4 regions of the Arthrobacter sp. 754 genome follow, and region 1 is predicted to be linked to each of the others. Evidence: riboswitches for the same ligand, from Rfam matches in the RefSeq annotation. Region 1 holds a riboswitch; each other region holds the start of a gene.
The links. A riboswitch is a leader RNA that binds a small molecule or an ion and turns the genes downstream of it on or off. The one in region 1 is predicted to bind thiamine pyrophosphate.
Positions count from the first base shown of each region.

Region 2: another riboswitch for thiamine pyrophosphate. It lies ahead of thiD (bifunctional hydroxymethylpyrimidine kinase/phosphomethylpyrimidine kinase); the one in region 1 lies ahead of thiO (glycine oxidase ThiO).
Region 3: another riboswitch for thiamine pyrophosphate. It lies ahead of thiC (phosphomethylpyrimidine synthase ThiC); the one in region 1 lies ahead of thiO (glycine oxidase ThiO).
Region 4: another riboswitch for thiamine pyrophosphate. It lies ahead of ABIA70_RS20005 (ECF transporter S component); the one in region 1 lies ahead of thiO (glycine oxidase ThiO).

Region 1 covers NZ_JBEPSC010000001.1:590,949-596,081, reverse strand. Annotated here, with positions in the region: gene ABIA70_RS02805 (RNB domain-containing ribonuclease) at 1-856, opposite strand, end outside; gene thiE (thiamine phosphate synthase) at 963-1,709, opposite strand; TPP riboswitch at 1,737-1,856, shown strand; gene thiO (glycine oxidase ThiO) at 1,852-3,123, shown strand; gene thiS (sulfur carrier protein ThiS) at 3,120-3,356, shown strand; gene ABIA70_RS02785 (thiazole synthase) at 3,361-4,188, shown strand; gene ABIA70_RS02780 (4a-hydroxytetrahydrobiopterin dehydratase) at 4,249-4,914, shown strand; gene ABIA70_RS02775 (hypothetical protein) at 4,964-5,133, opposite strand, start outside.
Region 2 covers NZ_JBEPSC010000001.1:148,466-153,598, forward strand. Annotated here, with positions in the region: gene rplU (50S ribosomal protein L21) at 1-40, opposite strand, end outside; gene thiD (bifunctional hydroxymethylpyrimidine kinase/phosphomethylpyrimidine kinase) at 313-1,791, opposite strand; TPP riboswitch at 1,839-1,936, opposite strand; gene ABIA70_RS00750 (Rne/Rng family ribonuclease) at 2,147-5,133, opposite strand, start outside.
Region 3 covers NZ_JBEPSC010000001.1:242,214-247,346, forward strand. Annotated here, with positions in the region: gene trmD (tRNA (guanosine(37)-N1)-methyltransferase TrmD) at 1-269, opposite strand, end outside; gene rimM (ribosome maturation factor RimM) at 270-815, opposite strand; gene ABIA70_RS01215 (RNA-binding protein) at 928-1,170, opposite strand; gene rpsP (30S ribosomal protein S16) at 1,172-1,588, opposite strand; gene ABIA70_RS01225 (hypothetical protein) at 1,783-2,220, opposite strand; gene ABIA70_RS01230 (VOC family protein) at 2,337-3,212, opposite strand; TPP riboswitch at 3,359-3,466, shown strand; gene thiC (phosphomethylpyrimidine synthase ThiC) at 3,461-5,133, shown strand, end outside.
Region 4 covers NZ_JBEPSC010000008.1:62,608-67,740, reverse strand. Annotated here, with positions in the region: gene ABIA70_RS20020 (glycoside hydrolase family 25 domain-containing protein) at 1-132, shown strand, start outside; gene ABIA70_RS20015 (energy-coupling factor transporter transmembrane component T family protein) at 91-885, opposite strand; gene ABIA70_RS20010 (ABC transporter ATP-binding protein) at 882-2,489, opposite strand; gene ABIA70_RS20005 (ECF transporter S component) at 2,489-3,139, opposite strand; TPP riboswitch at 3,204-3,345, opposite strand; gene ABIA70_RS20000 (heme-degrading domain-containing protein) at 3,403-3,945, shown strand; gene ABIA70_RS19995 (DUF4235 domain-containing protein) at 3,982-4,245, shown strand; gene mnhG (monovalent cation/H(+) antiporter subunit G) at 4,316-4,723, opposite strand; gene ABIA70_RS19985 (MrpF/PhaF family protein) at 4,713-4,991, opposite strand; gene ABIA70_RS19980 (Na+/H+ antiporter subunit E) at 4,988-5,133, opposite strand, start outside.

The DNA.
Region 1 (5,133 bases):
GGGCCTCGGTCTGGATCCGGAAGTGCCGCAGCGACCTCTCGTCCGGGGCGGGCATGGTGCGCAGGATGCCCACCTTTCCGTCAAGCATCAGCTTGGCGGCAGCCATCCCTGTCATCAGGGAAATCTGCGCATTCCAGTCCTCCACCGGAAGCTGCGGTGCCGCGGCAATGCGGTAGCCGCCGTCGGGCAGCTGGACGATTTCCTGCTCCGGCATGTTCAGGCTTGCCCCGCCGCGCTGGCGCTCCAGCTCCACGCGCTTGAGGCCCACTTCCTTCAGGAGCTGCAGCACCGTGTTGTTTGATCCCGCGTCCAGCTCGGCCTGGACACCCTTGTAGGAAAGCTTGGCCCGGCTGGACATCCGGGCCCGGCTGACGGTCACTGAAGAGACGTGTGCGGCGTCGTCCAGTTCAAAGTCCCAGACAAAGGCCGAGCAGAGCTGGCCGGCCAGGAGGCTTCCGGCCCCTTCGCTGATGACTTCGGGGTGCAGGGGGATGCGGCCGTCGGGAGCGTAGAACGTCTGGCCTCGCCGGCGGGTTTCGGCGTCCAGGCCGCCGCCGGGGCGGACGAAGGACGGGACGTCGGCGATGGCATACAGGACGCGGTACCCGGCACCGTTGCGTTCGATGAAAAGCGCCTGGTCAAGGTCGGTGGACGAGGCCGGATCGATGGTGAGGAACCCGACGTGCGTCAGGTCGGCTTCTGGCAGCTCGTGGGAAGCGACGGCGGCCTCGGCGTCCCGGACCGCCTCTTCCGGGTAGGGCCCCGGCAGTTCCAGCTCAGTCCGAAGGGCACTCAGGGCCGCCTCAAGGGCGTTGGTGTGTTCGCGGACATACGGAGCCAAACGATGATGTGACACAAAAGTCAGATTAGCCCGATTTTCGCAGATCGTGCACGCGGTGACCCGCCGCGCGGGGGATTGCCTGGCGGCACGCCATTGGGCGGCGCGGCGTCAGGCAGCCGGGTCAGGCGGCACCCGCGTCCAGAGCAGCCAGGAGCGCGGCGGCCGCAGCCGCCGGGTCATCGGCCTCGGTGATGGCGCGCACCACCACAATCCTGCCTGCCCCCGCCGCCACTACCTTCTCGACGTTGCCGAGGTCGATCCCACCGATCGCGAACCAGGGAACGGTGGCCTGGTCGCCGCCGGCCGCCTTCACAGCCTCCGCTGCATACTGCACCAGTTCCAGTCCGACGGCGGCCCTGCCGGGTTTGGTGGGTGTGGCCCAGACGGGGCCCACACAGAAATAGTCCAGGCCGCCGTCGGGCGTGCTCAGGGCGGAGGACAGCCGTATGGCCCCTTCCACCTGTTCCGGGGTGTGCGTCGACAGCCCGATCACTCCGTTCGCGCCAAGCAGCGAGCGGGCGGATGCCACCGGCAGGTCCTGCTGTCCGATGTGGAAGACCGGCGCTCCGGACAGCAGCGCGATGTCCGCGCGGTCATTGACCGCCCACAGCCGCCCGTGGCGCTCGGCCGCCGCCCGAAGCACCGCCAGCAGCTCCAGTTCCTCGGCAGCCTCGATCCCCTTGTCGCGGAGCTGGATGATGTCCACCCCGCCGGCAAACGCCGCTTCCACGAACTCGCCAAAGTCCCCGCGGTCCCGGCGGGCATCGGTGCAAAGGTACAGCCTGGCGCTGCCGGGGAGGCCGCCGGCGGAATCAGGTGTGGAACCGGAGGCGGCGGGACCGGAAGGGGGTGCGGAAGTCACGTTCATGGATGCCAGCCTAATTCCCCTACACTGGTCGGGTACTGCGGGAGCCCGCTGCAGCCGTCATAAAGCTGCGGGGCTGAGAGGGCGTCAGAGCCGACCGCTTGACCTGATCCGGCTAGTACCGGCGTAGGGAAGGAACGTCCTCATGCTTCACGCTGGGAAGACGCTTCAAGCTGACGTGGCGGTGATCGGCGGCGGAGTCATCGGCCACTGCATTGCGTGGGAAGCACGGCGCTCGGGCCGCTCCGTGGCCCTGATCGATGACGCCCCGGGGCAGGGCGCCAGCTGGGCAGCTGCCGGTATGCTCGCCCCTGTCAGCGAGCTCCACTACCAGGAGGAAGACCTCCTCGAGCTGATGCTCGAATCCTCCCTCCTGTGGCCGGCTTTTGCAGCCGACCTTGCCCGCGCGGGAGCAGCGGATCCCGGCTATCTGACGACGCCGACCCTTGCCGTAGGCGCGGACGCGGCGGACCGCCGGGCACTGATGGACCTGCGCACCGTGCAGCAGGCCAGCGGACTGGAAGTTGAACCGCTCACCGTCCGCGAGGCCAGGGCCAAGGAAGGCCTCCTCAGCCCCGCCATTTCCTGCGCCCTGGAAATCGCCGCCGACCACCAGGTGGATCCCCGGAAGCTGGTGGCATCCCTGAGGGGGCTCCTGGCCGTCCACGAGCCCGGTGCCGGAACCGCGGTTGGGGGTGCACGCGGCGGATTCGCCGTCGACGACCGGGCCCGGTCCCTCCTCTGGGAGAACGGCCGCGTCACGGGCGTGGGCCTTGCGCAGGGCCGAACAGTTCAGGCGCGCGAGACCATTGTGGCCAACGGGTTGCAGGCGCCCTCCCTGGGCGGCTTGCCGGAGGGACTGCACCTTCCCCTCCGGCCCGTTTACGGGGACATCCTCAGGCTGGCTGTTCCCCGGCACCTCCGCCCGCTGGTCACATCCACCGTCCGCGGGCTGGTCCGCGGCGTGCCTGTGTACATCGTTCCGCGGCAGGACGGCTCAGTGGTGATCGGGGCGACCCAGCGGGAAGATGCGGTGTCCGCTGCAGAGGACCCCGTGAAGTCGGACACGGCAGTCTCAGCCGGTGGCGTCTACCAACTGCTGCGGGACGCCCAGGTCCTGGTGCCTGCGGTCTCGGAGCTGGAACTCCTGGAATGCACGGCCAGGGCGCGTCCCGCCACCCCGGACAACGCACCGCTCCTCGGCCGCGTCCCTGATGTTCCCGGGCTGATCATCGCCACCGGGTTCTTCCGCCACGGTGTGCTGCTTGCCCCAGCGGCGGCGGCTATTTGCCGGGCCCTGATGGAGGGCCGGGGGGACCGGCGCTGGGCGGCCATGAATCCGTCAAGGTTTTCACGCCCGAAGGCCCCCGGCCAGGATCTACCGGGTGTCATCGACCACCAGAAGGAATCAGCATGAACATCACCCTCAACGGTTCGCGGCATGCCGTAGCCGACGACGCCTCAATCACCACCCTGGTCAGCCAGGTCACCGGCCGGCCACTCGCTGCCAGTGGCCAGGCGACCGACGGGCAGAAACTGGGCGTCGCCGTCGCCCGCAACTCCGAAGTAGTACCCCGCAGCCAGTGGTACGTGACGGCTCTCGCCGAGGGCGACGACGTCGAACTGGTCACCGCAGTCCAGGGAGGCTGACACCATGACAGAAACCAACACCACCGCTGCGTCCCGAACAACGGTGGACAACGCAGGGCGCAGCGACTGCCTGACCATCGACGGCGTCGGGCTCGGCTCGCGCCTCATCATGGGCACCGGCGGCGCCCCCAGCCTGGACGGGTTGGGCGCAGCCCTTCTGGCGTCCGGAACCGAGCTGACCACCGTGGCCATGCGCCGGTATTCGCCTGCCGAGTCCGGGTCTCTCTTCCAGCTCCTGGTGGACCACGGGATCCGGATCCTGCCCAACACCGCGGGCTGTTTCACCGCCCGCGACGCGGTCATGACGGCCGAACTGGCACGTGAAGCGCTGGAGACCGACTGGGTCAAGCTCGAGGTTATCGCCGACGAACAGACGCTGCTGCCGGACGCCGTGGAGCTGGTGGATGCCACTGAACAGCTCGTGAACCGCGGCTTCAAGGTGTTCGCCTACACCAACGATGACCCCGTCCTTGCCTTGCGCCTGGAAAACCTGGGGGCCACCGCCGTGATGCCATTGGGCGCTCCCATCGGCACAGGCCTGGGCATCCTCAACCCACACAACATCGAGCTGATCGTCTCGCGGGCCTCCGTGCCCGTGGTCCTTGACGCCGGCATCGGTACGGCCTCTGACGCGGCGCTCGCCATGGAGCTGGGCTGCGACGCCGTGCTGCTGGCCACAGCGGTGACCCGCGCCCAGAACCCGGCACTGATGGGCGAGGCCTTCAAACACGCAGTCATCGCCGGTAGGCTGGCGAAAGCGGCCGGCAGGATACCGCGCCGCGAGCACGCCCTGGCGTCATCGGCCATGGAAGGCCGCGCGGAGTTCCTCTAGGCCGGCACCTGGTGCCGGCCGTCGGGCCGGGCTGTGGAGTAACGAGCCAAGGAGTCCGCTATGGCCGGCATGGAAGACATACTCACCCGGGACCGGCTCGACGCGGTCCTGGCTGCACTGCCCGATTGGCGGTACCGGCTCGGCGGTCTGGTCACCGTCTACAAGGCGCCGACGTCGGCCGCCGCACTTGAGCTGATAGCCGCCGTCGGACGTTTCGCGGAAGAGCAGAACCACCACCCCGACCTGGACTGGCGGTACAACCGGGTGTTTATCCGCTACACCTCGCATGACGCCGGGGGCCAGGTCACCGAGCGGGACGCCGCTGCCGCGAAGGCGGCGGGCTCCGTGGCCGCCGAAATAGGGGCAGAGGCGCAGCCGGGGCTGTTCCGCACGGTGGAGATCGGCATCGACACGGCGGACGCTGCGGAGATCGCCGAAGTGTGGCGCGTCGCGCTGGGGTACAAGAAGGGTCCCGGCGGGGAGCTGGTGGACCCGTACGGCCGTGGGCCGGGTATCTGGTTCCAGGAAACGCCCACGCCAAACAGCAACAGGCTCCATCTTGATGTCCACTGGAGCCTCGCCGAATCGGGGCCGGTCCTGGACAGGACGGCGGCAACCGGAGCCTTAATGAACCGTGACCACGCACCCGATTGGGTGGTGGTCACGGATGCTCAAGGAAACCGGCTCTGCGTGTGCACCGAGGCGGGGCACCAGCCGGAACACTGATTCTGAAGTCCGGCCCGGCTCAGAGCCGGCTCCAACTACAGGCCTCCAACTACAGCCTGAGAGCCTGCGTCAGCCGCATGGTGTCGTGGCGGGTGCGCGTGCGGCCAAGGTAGATGACGGCGCCGATGGCTGCCGCGGTCCCGAGAAGCATGGGCAGGATCCAGGGAATCCACGTCAGGCCGGGAAGGTAGCCAAAACCTGCCGTCATGAAGATGATCC
Region 2 (5,133 bases), 440 kb from region 1:
TCTCTTGCCGGCCGCCTGCGCGGACAATCGCGTACACCACTTGGGAACTCACTTCTCTCGACGTTTATTACTAGATTTGCGTGCGGAACCTGGTTCCATAATTGGCTGGGCTCTCGCTGTGCCTCAACGCCGTGGGGTCGTAACCCAAGTGTTGGCGTAAGCACCGAAGATCTAGAATACGCTAATTTTGCCTTCGGCCGCAAATGAGGCTGGTTACGGGCGGTTGTCTGTGATAGGACCCACAAACGGATACAACACTGACAACCAGGAACCGTGCCCGACTATCGTACCGGCTGGAGCAGCAGTTTGTGCTCAGGCGTGCAGGCGCGGCGCGTCGAAGAACTCCACTTCGAACCGGCAGGACTGGCTGAACGCGGCAATCATGGCTGCCCGCTCGTCCTCTGAGCCGTTCCGCCCGGCTTCGTCAGCCAGGGCGATGGCCTCACGGGTGGCCCGGGCGAAGTCCTCGTCGGCGTAGGTCCGCAGCCAGTCGGCGTAGGGGTGCTCCGCCGATGCGCCGGCGGCGACAAACTCCTCGTGCAGGGTCCTGCCCACCTCGGCGTACAGCCAGAAGCATGGGAGTACGGCCGCCACCAGCGCTCCGTAACTTCCGGACACGGACGCGGCCAGGAGGTGGTCCACATACGACTTTGTGACCGGTCCCAGGCCCGGCACCACTGTGCGCGACTTGAGCCAGCTCCTGTGCAGCTCGGATTCGACCTCCAGGCACTGCTGCGCTGAGCGTGCCCAGAACAGCTGGGCGCCTTCGGTGGGCGCCAGCGCGCTGGCCCGGGCCAGGACCCGCGAGTAGCCGTTGAGGTAGATGGCGTCCTGGGCGAGGTAATACGCGAACTGTTCCTCGGACAGGGCGCCGGTGGCGAGGTCGCGGATGAACTCGAGTTTGTAGATGGCCTCCAGATCCGGCGCGGCTGCCCGCCGGAGCAGCTGCGCGAATTCACCCTCGGCCGGGGCCTGCCGCGTGTGATGGAAGTGGTGGATCGGACCGTTTCCGCCACCCACCTCCAGCTGGCCGGAGGCCTGCAGCGCTCCGGCCAGCCACGGCTTCACCTGGCGCAGCGCGGCTTCCCAGTCCCCCAGGCGGGCCTGCGCAGCCGCCATCGCCGACGACAGCGAACAGCCCGTGCCGTGGCTGTTCGGCGTGGGTACCCGCTCCCCCGCCAGCTCCACTACTTCCTGCGAAAGCAGTCCTGAGGTGTTGACCAGGGCATCGGGGCAGTCACCGCCGTCGAGGTGGCCGCCCTTAACCAGGATGGTGGCGCCGGTCGCTGACGAAAGCCGGCGTCCCTGCTGCAGCGCCGCTTCCCAGCTCTGCGCCTGCGGCTCACCGAGAAGGAGGGCAAGTTCCACCAGGTTGGGGGTGATCAGGTCCGCCAGAGGCAAGAGCTCCCGCAGGGCGCCTTCCGCGGACTCCTTCAGGAGCCGGTCCCCGCTGGTTGCCACCATCACCGGATCAAGAACAACGACGGCGGGACGGACTTTTTCAAGCCAGCCGCGGACCACGGCAATCACTTCAGCGTCGCCAAGCATGCCGATCTTAACGGCATCGATGGTGATGTCGTCACTGATGGCCTCCAACTGCTGGGCGAGGAAGGATGCCGGCGGAACATGCACGGCCCGGACGCCCCTCGTGTTCTGGGCAGTCAGGGCGGTGATGGCCGCCATGCCGTAGCCACCGAGGGCGGCGATGCTTTTCAGGTCCGCCTGTATTCCGGCGCCACCTGACGGGTCGGAGCCCGCAATGGAGAGAACACGCGGAATCCCGTGCCGCACGGGGGCGGTTGCGTGTTGGCCTGGTGCGGCCTGGGGAAGGACAGATGTGGAAGCCAAGGAGACATCCCTTCGCCGGTGCTAACCGGACAGGTTCAACGGGTCTGGATCTCAGCCGGCACTCTGCGCGGCACCCCGTGTCAGTGGTCCAGCCTAGCGTTTTGCGCAGGCTCGGGCCTTCCGTGACGTGCCGGGACGGCGGCACGCACGCGGCTGGCGCCAACGGTGGTTCAACGCACGATGCCCGGCCGCCCTGTGGATTACAGGACTGGCCGGGCATCCCGGTGTACTCGTTCGTCAGAGCCTTGGTGGGTCAGGACTATGTTTGTCAGACCCTTGTTGGTCGGAGCTCCGCTGGTCAGAGCTCCGAGGCCGGAACCCCTACCCCGAGGATGATGGGAGCCTCGGCTGCGGGTTTGGCAACCGCAGGAGCCGGGGTGTGCTCCGGCGCCTTGGCAGCATGGGAGTGCCCGGCGGAAGCCGCCGGAACTGCTTCATGGTGTTCCACCGAAGTGGCGTTCGCAGCGCCCTGGGCACGGCTGGCGCTCCGGTTCCGCCGCGGGCGGCGGGTGCGGGACTGGTCTGCTGTGTGGTCCGAGTAGTCCTTCTCCTCCGCGGCAGGCTTCTGGCGTGCCGGGCGGTCCGCCTGGGGGCGTTCAGCCTGGGCGCGCTCAGCACCCTGGCCTTGTGCCGGCGTGGCTGCTGAAGCAGCCTCAGCCGGCTCAGCAGCCGGCGTGGCCTCAGCGGGAACCGGCGCACCCAGGTTGGCGAACGCCTCAGCGAGGCGGTCCAGGGTCAGGGCAGGCGAGTGCGGGTGGTCCGCGTGATGCTCAACGAACGGCAGCACGACCTGCTCGCCGCCGAACGTCAGCACAGCAGCCGGGCGGCCGGTGGAGTCAGTCTCGGAGCGCTCTGCCGGGGCCGGAGGCACAGCCGGCGCCGGGGCCGCCTGCGCCGGGGCCTGGGCCTGGGCCGCCGGAGGAGCAGCATGGCCCGCGGCGCCTGCCGCCTGAGCCATCTCTTCCTCATGCAGGTGCGCAGCGTGGGCAGCAGCGGCAATGTTCGCCAGTGCAGCCCTCGTGGCCTCGGCCTTGGCGTGGCGCTCGGCATCGCTGGGGTCGGGGTGGACGGTGTGGATCTGCACCGGGGCTGCCGGCGCCACCTCCAGGGGCTGGCCGCCACGGCCACGGCGGCGCTTGCGGTCGTTGCGTCCGCCAGGCTGGTTGTCTCCGCGCGGGCTGTCCATGCGCTGATCAGGACGCTGGTCGGTGCGCGGCGCGTCCATCCGGTGGCTGTCTGCACGCTGCACGTGATGCTCGGCAGCGACTGCATTGGCCCGGCGGTGTTCCACAGGATCGTCGTGGGTGACGATGCCGCGGCCGGCGCACGTTTCGCACTGCTCCCCGAAGACCTCGAGGAGCCCGGTGCCCATCCGCTTGCGCGTCATCTGGACAAGGCCCAGCGATGTCACTTCGGCGACCTGGTGCTTGGTGCGGTCACGGCCCAGGCATTCCACCATGCGGCGCAGCACAAGGTCGCGGTTGGACTCGAGCACCATGTCGATGAAGTCGATGACAATAATGCCGCCGATGTCACGGAGCCGGAGCTGCCGGACAACTTCTTCGGCTGCTTCGAGGTTGTTCTTGGTGACGGTTTCCTCAAGGTTGCCGCCGCTGCCGGTGAACTTCCCGGTGTTGACGTCCACCACGGTCATGGCTTCGGTACGGTCGATCACCAGGGAGCCGCCGGAGGGCAGGAAGACCTTGCGTTCGAGCGCCTTGTGGATCTGCTCGTCGATCCGCCAGGCAGCGAAGATGTCCTGGTCGCTGGTCCACTTTTCGAGGCGTCCCACCAGGTCCGGCGCAACGTACGTGACGTACGCCTCGATGGTGTCCCAGGCCTCCTCACCGGAAACAATCAGCTTGGAGAAGTCCTCGTTGAAGACGTCGCGGACCACCTTGATGGTGAGGTCAGGTTCGCCGTACAGCAGTTCCGGGGCGAGGATCTTCGTGGACGTGGACTGGCTTTCGATGCCTTCCCACTGCGCCCGCAGCCGGTTGATGTCATGCGTGAGTTCCTCTTCCGAGGCGCCCTCGGCAGCGGTGCGGACAATCACGCCGGCGTGCTCGGGGAGGCGGTCCTTGAGGATGCGCTTGAGGCGGTTGCGTTCGACGTCGGGCAGTTTGCGGGAGATGCCGGTCATCGAGCCGCCGGGCACGTACACGAGGTAGCGGCCGGGGAGGGAGATCTGGCTGGTCAGGCGTGCGCCCTTGTGGCCAACGGGATCCTTGGTGACCTGGACCAGCACGGTGTCGCCAGATTTCAGGGCGTTCTCGATCCGGCGCTGCTTGCCTTCGAGGTTGACGGCTTCCCAGTTCACCTCGCCGGCGTACAGGACCGCGTTTCGGCCGCGCCCGATGTCAACGAATGCCGCTTCCATGGAAGGCAGCACATTCTGCACCTTGCCGAGGTAGACGTTGCCGATCAGGGAATCCTGCTGGGTCTTGGAGACAAAGTGCTCGGCCAGGACGCCGTCTTCCAGGACGGCGATCTGGATTCTGTCATCGCGCTGGCGGACGATCATCTGCCGGTCAACGGATTCACGGCGGGCCAGGAACTCGGCCTCGGTGATAACGGTCCGACGGCGGCCGGTATCGCGGGATTCACGCCTGCGCTGCTTCTTCGCTTCGAGCCTGGTGGAGCCCTTGACGGATGTCACGCGGTTATTGACCGGCGCTTCGGTGGCGGCGCGCGGTGCGCGGACGCGAGTGACCGTGTTGGGCGGATCATCGCCTTCCCCTCCGGTCAGCTCGAGGTCCTGGTCGCCACGGCGACGGCGGCGGCGACGGCGGGACGTCACTCCTTCGTCGGCCTGGCCTGCTGACTCCTCGTCGTCTTCAGCGGCCGCATCCTGGCCGCCGTCGGCAGCATCAGCATCGCTTTCAGTGTCATCGGCGCGGCTGCGTCCGCGGCGGCCACGGCTGCGGCGCCGGCGGCGGCCGTTGGCGTCGTCGGCTTCGCCGTCCTCGGCGTCGTCCTCTTCGGGTCCCGCCGCAGCGGCAACGGCTGCGGGGGCGGGGCGGACCACTGTGCTCAGGTCAGGTGCCTGGAAAAGCACCGACGTCGCCGAGCCGGGCTCAAGGAACAGGGAACCGAACGGGCTGGCGGTCCCCGCGGGGACCGGCTCTGCTGCCGGAGCGGCGGTTTGCTGGTCTGCGGCTTCCTCCTGGGCCTGCTCCTGGGCGGCCGGAGCTTCCGGAACCGCCGGGGCTGCCGGGGCTTCCGCGGCTGACGCAACCCCGGCTGCTTCGGTCGCCGTCACAGCTGCTGTTTCGGGGGCCACGG
Region 3 (5,133 bases), 350 kb from region 1:
GACGGCACGATCAGCACCGGCTTTGCTGCCTTGCCCGCGCTGGCTTCAGCCACGGCTTCCAGCGCCTGGGCCCAGGGCTCTGCCTTCATCACCATGCCGGCCCCGCCGCCGTAGGGCGTGTCATCGACAGTGCGGTGTTTGTCGGTGGTGAAGTGGCGGAGGTCATGGACGTGCAGGTCCAGCAGCCCGTCCTGGCGGGCCTTGCCGATGAGGGACAGCTCCAGGGGCGCCAGGTATTCGGGGAAAATACTGACGACGTCGATTCTCATCTACGCGTTCTCCTCCGGTTCGCCTGTACCGGCGTCCTCGGAGTTGATGTCAAACAGTCCGTCCGGGGGTGTCAGCAGGATAAATCCGCCGGCCACGTCGACTTCCGGAACGATCTGTTCCACGAACGGGACGAGGATTTCCTTGCCGTCCGCGCCTTCGATCACCAGCAGATCCTGGACGGGCATGGTGTGCAGGGCCGCGACCTTGCCGACAACCTGTGACCCGACCCGCGCCTCGAGTCCCACAAGCTCGTGCTCGTACCAGCCCTCGTCGTCGTCCTCATCCAGCTCTTCAGTCTCGATGAACAGCTTGGCTCCGCGCAGCGTCTCCGCCTGGTTGCGGTTTTCAATGCCGGCGAATCCAAGCAGGAGGATGTCTTTGTTCCAGCGTGCACTCTCAACAGTCAGCGGTCCGGCCGACGCGGGTTCCACCACGAACTCCGTGCCGGGAACAAACCGGTCTTCCGGGGCGTCCGTCAGCACCTGGACCGTCACTTCCCCACGGATTCCATGCGGTTTGCCGATTCGTGCGACCTGAAGCTGCATCTGTTCCCCTGTCCGGTTGTGGGTTACCCACGGTGTTTGTAGTGAAAGCACTCCGGCCCCTCCACCGTTACTGGTGGAAGGGCCGGAGCAAAAAACTGATATTGCCGGGCGCTTAGCGGCGGCGGTCGGTGTCGACGACGTCGACCCTTACCGGCTCGCCGTCTGCCAGTGCCGCCACAACGGTGCGCAGTGCCCGTGCGGTGCGGCCCTGGCGGCCGATCACCCGTCCCAGGTCATCCTGATGAACACGGACCTCGAGGGTGTCCCCGCGGCGGTTGTTCTTCGAGCTGACCTTGACATCTTCCGGCGAATCAACGATTCCCCGAACCAGGTGTTCGAGCGCCTCTGCCAGCAATCTACTCAGCCTCGGTGGTCTCTGCCTCGGCCGGGGCCTCGGCTGCGTCAGACTGCTTTGCCTTCTTGGTGATGGCTTCCGGGATGATCACGGAACCCTTTTCCGGGGTAACGAAGGCAGCCTTGGGAGCCTTCGTCTTCAGGGTGCCTTCCTGGCCCGGGAGGCCCTTGAACTTCTGCCAGTCACCGGTGATCTTGAGGATCGCGGCAACCTGCTCGGACGGCTGTGCGCCAACGCCGAGCCAGTACTGGGCACGGTCCGTGTCGACCTCGATGTATGAGGGCTCTTCGGTGGGGTGGTACTTGCCGATTTCTTCGATGGCACGGCCGTCACGCTTGGAGCGTGCGTCCATGACGACGATGCGGTAGTACGGTGCGCGCATTTTGCCAAAGCGCTTAAGGCGAATCTTTACGGCCACTTTTGTGGTCACTCCTGTTTCAGAAAGGGGGTGAACCGACGTTCTGCACCCGTGGGGCGGGCCATACTTGAGGGTTCGAAGGACAGGATCCGGACGCGGAGAGAGGGGCCACGCAGATCGAGTACCTGTTTATTGTGCCAGATCAGCGTCAGGATTTCGACTTGACACGTGCTGACCAGGCATACGCCGGCCATCTAGGAGGACCAGACATACACCCCGCTGCGCTCCGCATCATCGATGGAGGCGGCAAGCTCAGCGAGCTGCTGTACATATTTGCGGGCATCCGCCGCGCCAAAGGGCATGTCGTCCTGGGCCGCCCACTCTTCTGCGACGTCTTCAAGGACATTGCCTTCGCCCTCGGTTTCGTAGGTGAGCAGGTCCGCGAGCGCCCGCACCATGGCCGGCGGTACGCCGAGGAGGGAGTCACTGGAAACATCAACCATGGCAAGTTCATAGCCTTCACCGCCGGCGTGGACCGCCGCTCCGGCGAGGTCGCCCAGCTGCTCTATCTCGAAGTCACTGACCCCTGGAATGCGCACGGCCGGACCTTCCGGCGAGCCTCCGGCATCAAGGACCCCGGCGCGCTTCAGCGCGGCGTCGTGGGTAGCTACAAAGATTTCTGTGAAGCCCATGGGAACAGCCCTCATTCCGTCGACGGTGCGGCACTGTCGGGCAGCTTTAAGTGCCGCCCGGGCCGTTCGGAATCAGCCTAGTACATGGCGGGCCGCACCCCTGGCCTGCGCGGAGTTCAGCGGACGGCGACCCGGATGCTGTTACGCCACGGGTCCTCGAAGCGCAGTTCGGCTCCTGTGTTGCGCGAGGCCACCCCGGCTGCTTTCAACCGTTCGGCGAGCGCCCCGACGTCGTCACCCGAAGGGACTTCGATGAGCACCTCGCCCAGGCCCAGGGTGTCCTTGCGCGGCCCCGCGCCGCGGCTGTTCCAGACGTTCATGGCCATGTGGTGGTGGTACCTGCCGGCTGAGACAAACAGCGCCTGCCCGTGCCAGCCCGCGGTCTTTTCGAAGCCCAGGGTGTCCACGTAGAACTTCTGGGCGGAGTGGACATCGCCCACCTGGAGGTGGATGTGGCCGACGCCGGCACCGGCCCCGTGCCGGCCTTCCAGGGATTCCTCGGTCAGGTGCTGCTCAAGATAGCGCTGCGGCGGCAGCGCAAGGCTGTCCATGACCACGTCGGTGCCTTCCCAGGACCAGTTTTCCCGGGGCCGGTCCCAGTAGAGTTCGATGCCGTTGCCCTCAGGGTCATTGAAGTAGAAAGCCTCACTGACGAGGTGATCGGCGCTGCCGGTGAAGGACCGGGGTTCGTACTGGGCGGTGGTTGCCACGGTGGCGGCCAGCGCGGCGCGGGTCTCGAAGAGAAGCGCGGTGTGGAAAAGCCCCGCTTCTCCCCTGCCGGGAAGATTCAATGAGGGGGCTGCTGCGAGGTGGACCAGGGGTCGCTGCAGCCGGCCCAGGTAGACACCGCCGTCCTGCTCCGCAACGACCTCCAGGCCAAGGGCGCGCTGGTAGTAGTCCGTCATCAGCTTCATGTCGCCCACCTTGAGCATCACGGTGCCCATGGTGAGATCGGCAGGAAGGAGATCCTGGCTGGTTGCTTCTGCAGTCATTGAAAACTCCCGTATCCCGTGGTCTTCGGGTTCGAAGGCCGCTATGAACCTAATTTACTTGAAGCTTCAATTTAATTCAAGTGCTTCTGCTTTTCTGATTATCCCCATCGGCTCAGCCCGGGAAGGTCATGCTGTGGTAGCTTCGTCTACGACCACACGGGGGCCCACGCATGGGCTGAGATCAGGCTGACGCTGCCTGCGACCGTTGAACCTGTCCGGGTAATGCCGGCGAAGGAAGTGAGTATCCCTTGAGCACCACCGAAACACAGCACAGCCCTGTCCACGGGACAATCAAAAACACCGAGTCACTGAAGTCCCATTCCCTGGCGTACCTTGAGGATCCGGACAACGGCATCCGGGTCCCCGTCACCGAGATCGCCCTGGAACCCTCCCCCAACGGCGAAGCCAACACGCCATTGCAGGTCTACCGGACGGCGGGTCCCGGCAGCGATCCCGTCGTCGGCCTGGAACCGTTCCGCTCCTCCTGGATCGAATCGCGAGGTGACACCGAGGCGTATTCAGGCCGCGGGCGGAACCTGTTCGACGACGGCCGCTCGGCCGTCCGCCGGGGGGCGGCTTCATCGGAGTGGAAAGGAGCGCGGCCGGTGCCCCGCCGCGCCGTCGAAGGCAGGACGGTGACCCAGATGCACTACGCCAGAGCGGGCATCATCACTCCGGAGATGAGGTTTGTTGCGCTGCGGGAGAACTGCGACGTTGAGCTGGTCCGCAGCGAGGTGGCTGCCGGGCGTGCCATCATCCCCGCCAATATCAACCACCCGGAATCAGAGCCGATGATCATTGGCAAGGCTTTCCTGGTGAAGATCAACGCGAACATCGGAAACTCCGCGGTGACCAGTTCCATCGCCGAGGAAGTCGACAAACTCCAGTGGGCCACGCAGTGGGGCGCGGACACCGTCATGGACCTCTCCACCGGCGATGACATCCACACCACCCGCGAATGGCTCCTCCGCAATGCACCTGTGCCGATCGGCACCGTGCCCATCTACCAGGCCCTCGAGAAGGTCAACGGCGAGGCCAACGCCCTGACCTGGGAAATTTTCCGCGACACCGTCATCGAGCAGTGCGAACAGGGCGTGGACTACATGACCGTCCATGCCGGCGTGCTGCTCCGCTACGTTCCGCTGACGGCCAACCGCGTCACGGGCATCGTGTCCCGGGGCGGCTCCATCATGGCCGGCTGGTGCCTGGCGCACCACCAGGAAAACTTCCTGTATACCCATTTCGACGAACTCTGCGAAATCTTCGCGAAGTACGATGTGGCGTTCTCACTGGGGGACGGCCTGCGGCCGGGAGCGACGGCGGACGCCAACGACGCCGCCCAGTTCGCCGAACTGGATACGCTGGCTGAACTTACCCAGCGTGCCTGGGAGTTCGATGTCCAGGTCATGGTGGAGGGTCCCGGACACGTGCCTTTCCATTTGGTGCGCGAGAACGTGGAGCGGCAGCAGGAACTGTGCAAGGGCGCCCCGTTCTACACCCTCGGTCCCCTGGTCACCGATGTGGCTCCCGGCTATGACCACATCACCTCCGCCATCGGCGCCACCGAAATCGCCCGCTACGGCACTGCGATGCTCTGTTATGTCACACCGAAGGAACATCTGGGACTGCCCAACAAGGACGACGTCAAAACCGGAGTGATCACCTACAAGATTGCCGCCCATGCCGCGGATCTTGCCAAGGGCCACCCCGGCGCCCACGAGCGGGACGATGCCCTGTCCAAAGCGCGGTTCGAGTTCCGGTGGCGCGACCAGTTCGCGCTGTCCCTGGACCCGGTGACCGCAGAGGCGTTCCATGACGAAACCCTGCCTGCCGAGGCCGCGAAAACAGCCCACTTCTGCTCCATGTGCGGACCGAAGTTCTGTTCGATGAAGATCAGCCAGGACATCAGGGACGAATACGG
Region 4 (5,133 bases), on a different contig from region 1:
AACTGCTCACGCCAGCCGTTGACCCCCGGCGGCGACGTAGCCCTGACCCAGTTTGTGGCACACGGCTTCGATTACGACTACCCGTGCAGTTCAGCGCCAGACGAAGTTCCAGGTCCCCACGCTGACGGCTGAGACCACAGCGGCAGCCGCGATCATCACCCCGCCCAGCAAAACCCAGACGTCCAGGACGGAGTAAGTGGACTCCCGCGCCCAGGTCCTTTGTCCGCTGCCAAATCCGCGGGCTTCCATGGTGACGGCCAGCCTGGAGGCACGGCGGATGGCCTGGACCAGCAGGCCGAAACTCTGGCCCAGCGTTGCGCGCAGCCGTTGAGCGGGGCTTCCGTGCGAGCCCACTCCACGGGCACGGCGCGCCATGCCGATGGTCTGCCATTCTTCAGCCATCAGCCCCACAAGCCGCATCGCGGCCAGGGTGCCCAGCACAAAGCGGTGGGGCAGACTGGCCTTCTGGGCCAGGGCATCGGCGAGGTCGGTGGGGTCCGTGCAGCTCATCAGCAGGATGGCCGGCAGTGCGATCGCCAGCCCGCGGAGCATGAAGCCCAGCCCCAGCTGCAGCGACCCTTCGCTGATGGACCAGATCCCGACGTCGAGCAGCACAGCGCCGCTGTCCGCGGCCACTATGGCGGTGCTCCAGCCGCCCAGGGCTGCCGCCAGGATGAGCGGCCAGCCCCGCTGCCACAGGAGTCCGAGTGTCAGGCCGGCCAGGGGAAAAAGCGCCAACTCGGCCAGCAGTGCGGTGGTGGCGGATACCCAGTCAATGGAGAGGGCCAGCACCAGGGTAACCAGGAAGACCGCCGCAAATTTTGCCAGCGGGTTTGCCCGGGTGAGGATGGCGTGGTTTCCGCCCAGCGTCAGTGCCGCCCTCACGGGGCACCGGCTTCCAGTCGCGCCTCGCCCAGCGAGGCCGGGCCAAGGTGCAGTTCCGTGCCGCCCAGGACCGCACTGAACTCCTGGTCGTGGGTCACCGACACCACGGCGGTTCCGGCATCGAGCAGTTCAGACAGGAACGACGCGAGTTCTGCCCAGGTGTTGGCGTCCTGGCCGAACGTGGGCTCGTCAAGGACCAGCACCCGGGGGTGGGCCGCAAGGACCGTGGCCACGGAGAGGCGCCGCTTTTCGCCGCCGGAGAGCGTGTACGGATTGGCGTCCACAAGGTGGGTCAGGCGAAGCCTTTCGAGCAGGTCATCCACCCGTTCCTCCCCGTGGCCCAGATGGCGCGGACCGAACATCAGCTCGTCCAGCACCCGGCCGGTGACGAACTGGTGCTCGGGCTCCTGGAAGACTGTTCCGATGCGCGAGATCAGCTGGTTGGCTTTCCATTTGAAGGGGTCAATCCCTGCCCCGGCGCTCAGGTCGACAGTGGCGGACACCGTGCCGCGCACCGGCGTGAGCAGTCCGGCGAGCGTCAGGGCGAAAGTGGACTTTCCGGCGCCGTTGGGGCCTGTCACCGTCAGTGCCTGGCCTGCCCGGACCTGAGCGGTCACGCCCTCCTGCACGGGCACCGGCGGGATGGTCCTGAACCCGCGGCGCCGCGGCCGCTCGCGGGAGACAGCCAGGTTTTCGGCGGCCAGCAGAAGGTCCCCGGAACCGGCGGTCGCGCGGGACCGGGTGGCCGGGAGGTACCCCGGCACCCAGACACCGGCCCCGATCAGCATCTCCCGCGCCTCGGCGAGGACCTGGTCCGGCGGGCCGTCCAGCAGGACAGCCGAACCGTTGGCCGAGCCGGGCTGCAGCACCACAATCCGGTCCACCAGGTCTTTCCAGACGGACACCCGGTGTTCCACCACCACCAGCGTCGCACCGGTTTTGTCCAGGCACCGGCCTACCGCGTCCCGGACTTCGAGCACGCCGGCAGGGTCAAGGTTGGCCGTCGGTTCGTCAAGCAGGATCAGCCCGGGCCGCATGGCAAGGATCCCCGCCAGGGCCAGCCGCTGCTTCTGTCCCCCGGAGAGGGCCGACGTCGGGTGGTCCAGTTCGAGCCCCGTGGAACCTTGCGCGCCGGTGGAACCCGGCGTTCCGGCGGCTCCTGGCGGGCGGGCGGCACTGCGCAGTCCGACGTCGTCGAGCGCTTCATGGACCCGCCGCCAGATCTCGTCCCGCGGGACGGCCAGGTTTTCGGCGCCGAAGGCGACGTCGTCACCCAGCCGGGAAAGCACAACCTGCGTTTCCGGATCCTGCTGCATCAGCCCGGAACGTCCGCGCCGGGCGCGGGGAGCGACGCCGTCGATCAGCAGCGAACCGGTCTCGTCGGCGTCGTCCGCCTCATCCCCCAGCACCCCGGCGAGGGCGTGAAGCAGCGTGGATTTGCCCGCGCCGGAAGGGCCCAGCAGGAGCACCCGCTCGCCTGGACCGATCTCCAGGTCGAGCCCCTGGACGGCGGGGGCGGAGCGGCCGGCGTGCCGCCAGCCCCAGCCGCGCGCGGACACCGCGGCCGGGCGGACCTCCGCGGCGCCGGCGTCGGAAGCGGTCATCAGTTGAAGGCAGGCTCCGAAGCTGCCTTCCGGGACGCGAAGGAGCTCAGCACACCGGTCCGGGCCAGGCCGCGGGTTGCGATCCAGGACAGGGCGCCGGCAATCACTGCGCCCGAAATGGTGCAGAACACGATGTAGGCGAGCTTGTCACCGGGTTCGTAGGCGATGTTCCAGCCCCAGGGGAGGAAGGAGTCGTTCAGGCCGCAGAACAGCCCTGCACCTGCGCCGGCCAGCAGGGCGGCGAGGAGGTTGTACTTCTGGTGCAGGAACGAGCCGAACCGGAACTTGCCGTACACGAGCAGGAAGAACACCAGCTCGGCGCCCAGGCCCTGAAGGACTCCGGAGATCAGCACCGTGGCGCCGTACTGGGAGCCCATGATGAGCTCGCCGGTTGCGGCGACGGTTTCGCAGAAGAGTGCTGCGCCGGGTTTGCGGATGATGAGCATGCCCAGCACCGCGGGGATCATCCAGCCGCCGGCCAGCAGGCCGGTCAGCGGGGGGTACACGGCGTTCATCGGCGCGGAAACGATGCCGGCGCCCTGTGACCACGCCCAGAAAATCACGCCGCCGGCGATCGCGATAAGCGCGGCCACCACAATGTCTACGACGCGCCAGGTATTGGTTGTCTTGTTGAATGCTGCAGTTGTCATTTGGTCCTCCTGAGGAACAGGAGGGGAAAGTGCACCGGCACGCGGCGTCGCCGCCCTGGCCGGACACTTCGAGAACTCGACTCCCTTGCGCCGGTACTAACCGGATCAGGTTCGAGGGTCTGCGGCTGTCCGCACTCTCAGCGCCCACCTACGGTTCCCTGGCAATGCCAGTGATGCCCGACGGCGGCGCTCCCCTGTCGTAAATAAATCTGCCCTGTTGGGCGTGGTCCAGTTTACACCGCCGGCGCGGTAGATTGTGGGCCATGACCACCGGCCATTCTTCTGTGACAGCCTTTGATCCCGACTCCGGAGAGGACCAGCCCCGCGCCGCCCTCGAGGCGCTGATAGCGCGGATCGACGGCGAGATCAGCGAGCTGCAGTTTCCGCGTTTCACCAAGGATGATGCGCTGAACCTGGGGCTGCTGCTGGTGGAACTCGGCAAGAGCCGCAAGCTGCCCATCGCGATCGACATCAGCAGGGCGGACCAGGTCCTGTTCCATGTTGCCTTGGACGGCGCCACGCCGGATAACGAGCACTGGGTGCGGGCCAAGCAGCGCACCGCTGCGCGGTACGAGATTCCCTCGCTGCTGGTGGGGTTGCATGCCCGGCTCCGGGGCGGGCGGATCGAGGACCAGGGCTGGTTCGACGAATCCGTGTATGCAGCTCACGGCGGCTGCTTCCCTGTCTATGTCACCGGCGCCGGCGCTGTTGCCACTGTCACGGTTTCGGGCCTGCCCCAGCAGGAGGACCACGACCTTGTGGTGGAAGCGCTGCGGGAGATCCTGGCGTCCATGCGGTTAGGCTAAAGGCAGTCCGTTTTCCGCCCGCAAGGAGTCACACGAATGAACCTTTTCATCAAACTGCTTGGCACCGGAGTCAGCCTCGGCGCCGGATTCCTCGGCACCAAAGTGGTCAACGCCGTCTGGGAAAAGTCCACCGGCCGCAAGCCGCCCACCGGCAAGCACGAGGACACCCCCACCACCCTGCGCTCAGCCCTGACCTTCGCGCTCATCTCCGCCTCGGTCAGCACCATCATCCAGGTGCTCGCCAACCGCGGCACCCAGCGCGCCATCACCCGCTTCGCCAAGTCCCAGGACATCGTCTAGCCAGGCTGCCCGGCGCGCCGGCCGGCAGGCCGGGCAGTCCGGCGTTGGCCGCAAGGCCGGACGCCGGTAATCAGTCCGGACGGCCGGCGTCGGACGCTTCGTCCCGGGCGGTTTGTGCCGCCTTCTGAACCACGGCTTCCAGCTCATCGGAGCTGAGCAGCTCACGGTGCAGGTGCTTGGTGCGGTACCCGGCGCGGCCAACCATGTGCGCGGACACCGGCACCGTGAGGAGCTGGAAGATCCACGCCACCAGCAGCACCGGCCACACCCACAAGGTGCGCATCTGCAGGCCGATGGACGCCAGCAGCAGGAAAAGGCCCAGGACCTGCGGCTTCGTGGCCGCGTGCATGCGGCTCAGCAGGTCCGGGAAGCGGAGCAGGCCGACGGCGGCGGCAAGGGACATCAGGGCGCCCACCACCATGAACACGGCAGATACGGTGTCGATGATGGTGTCCACGACGCTGGCTTCAGGATTCATTGGGCTGCTCCCGCCGGCCGGCAACGAAGCGCGCCACTGTGGCCGAGCCGACGAACCCGACGATGGACAGCGCAACCAGCAGCATCAGGTTGTTCAGGTGCCTGTTGACCGCCATGTCGATGCACAAAGCCGCGCCCAGGATGGCAAGCAGGACGTCCGAGGCCAGCACGCGGTCCAGCAGCGAGGGCCCGCGGGCAATCCGGATGATGGCTCCCGCGGCCGCCAGCGAAAGAATGACTGCCGTGACAGCCAGGACGGTCTGCATCATGCTGCGGCCTCCTGCCGGATCGTTTCGAGTTCTTCCGGGGTGCCCATGATCCGGATCAGGCCTGCCTCGATGGCCCGCACTTCCTGGCGCAGTTTCTCCACACCTTCAGGGGTGCTGATGTTCAGCGCATGGAGGTACAGGG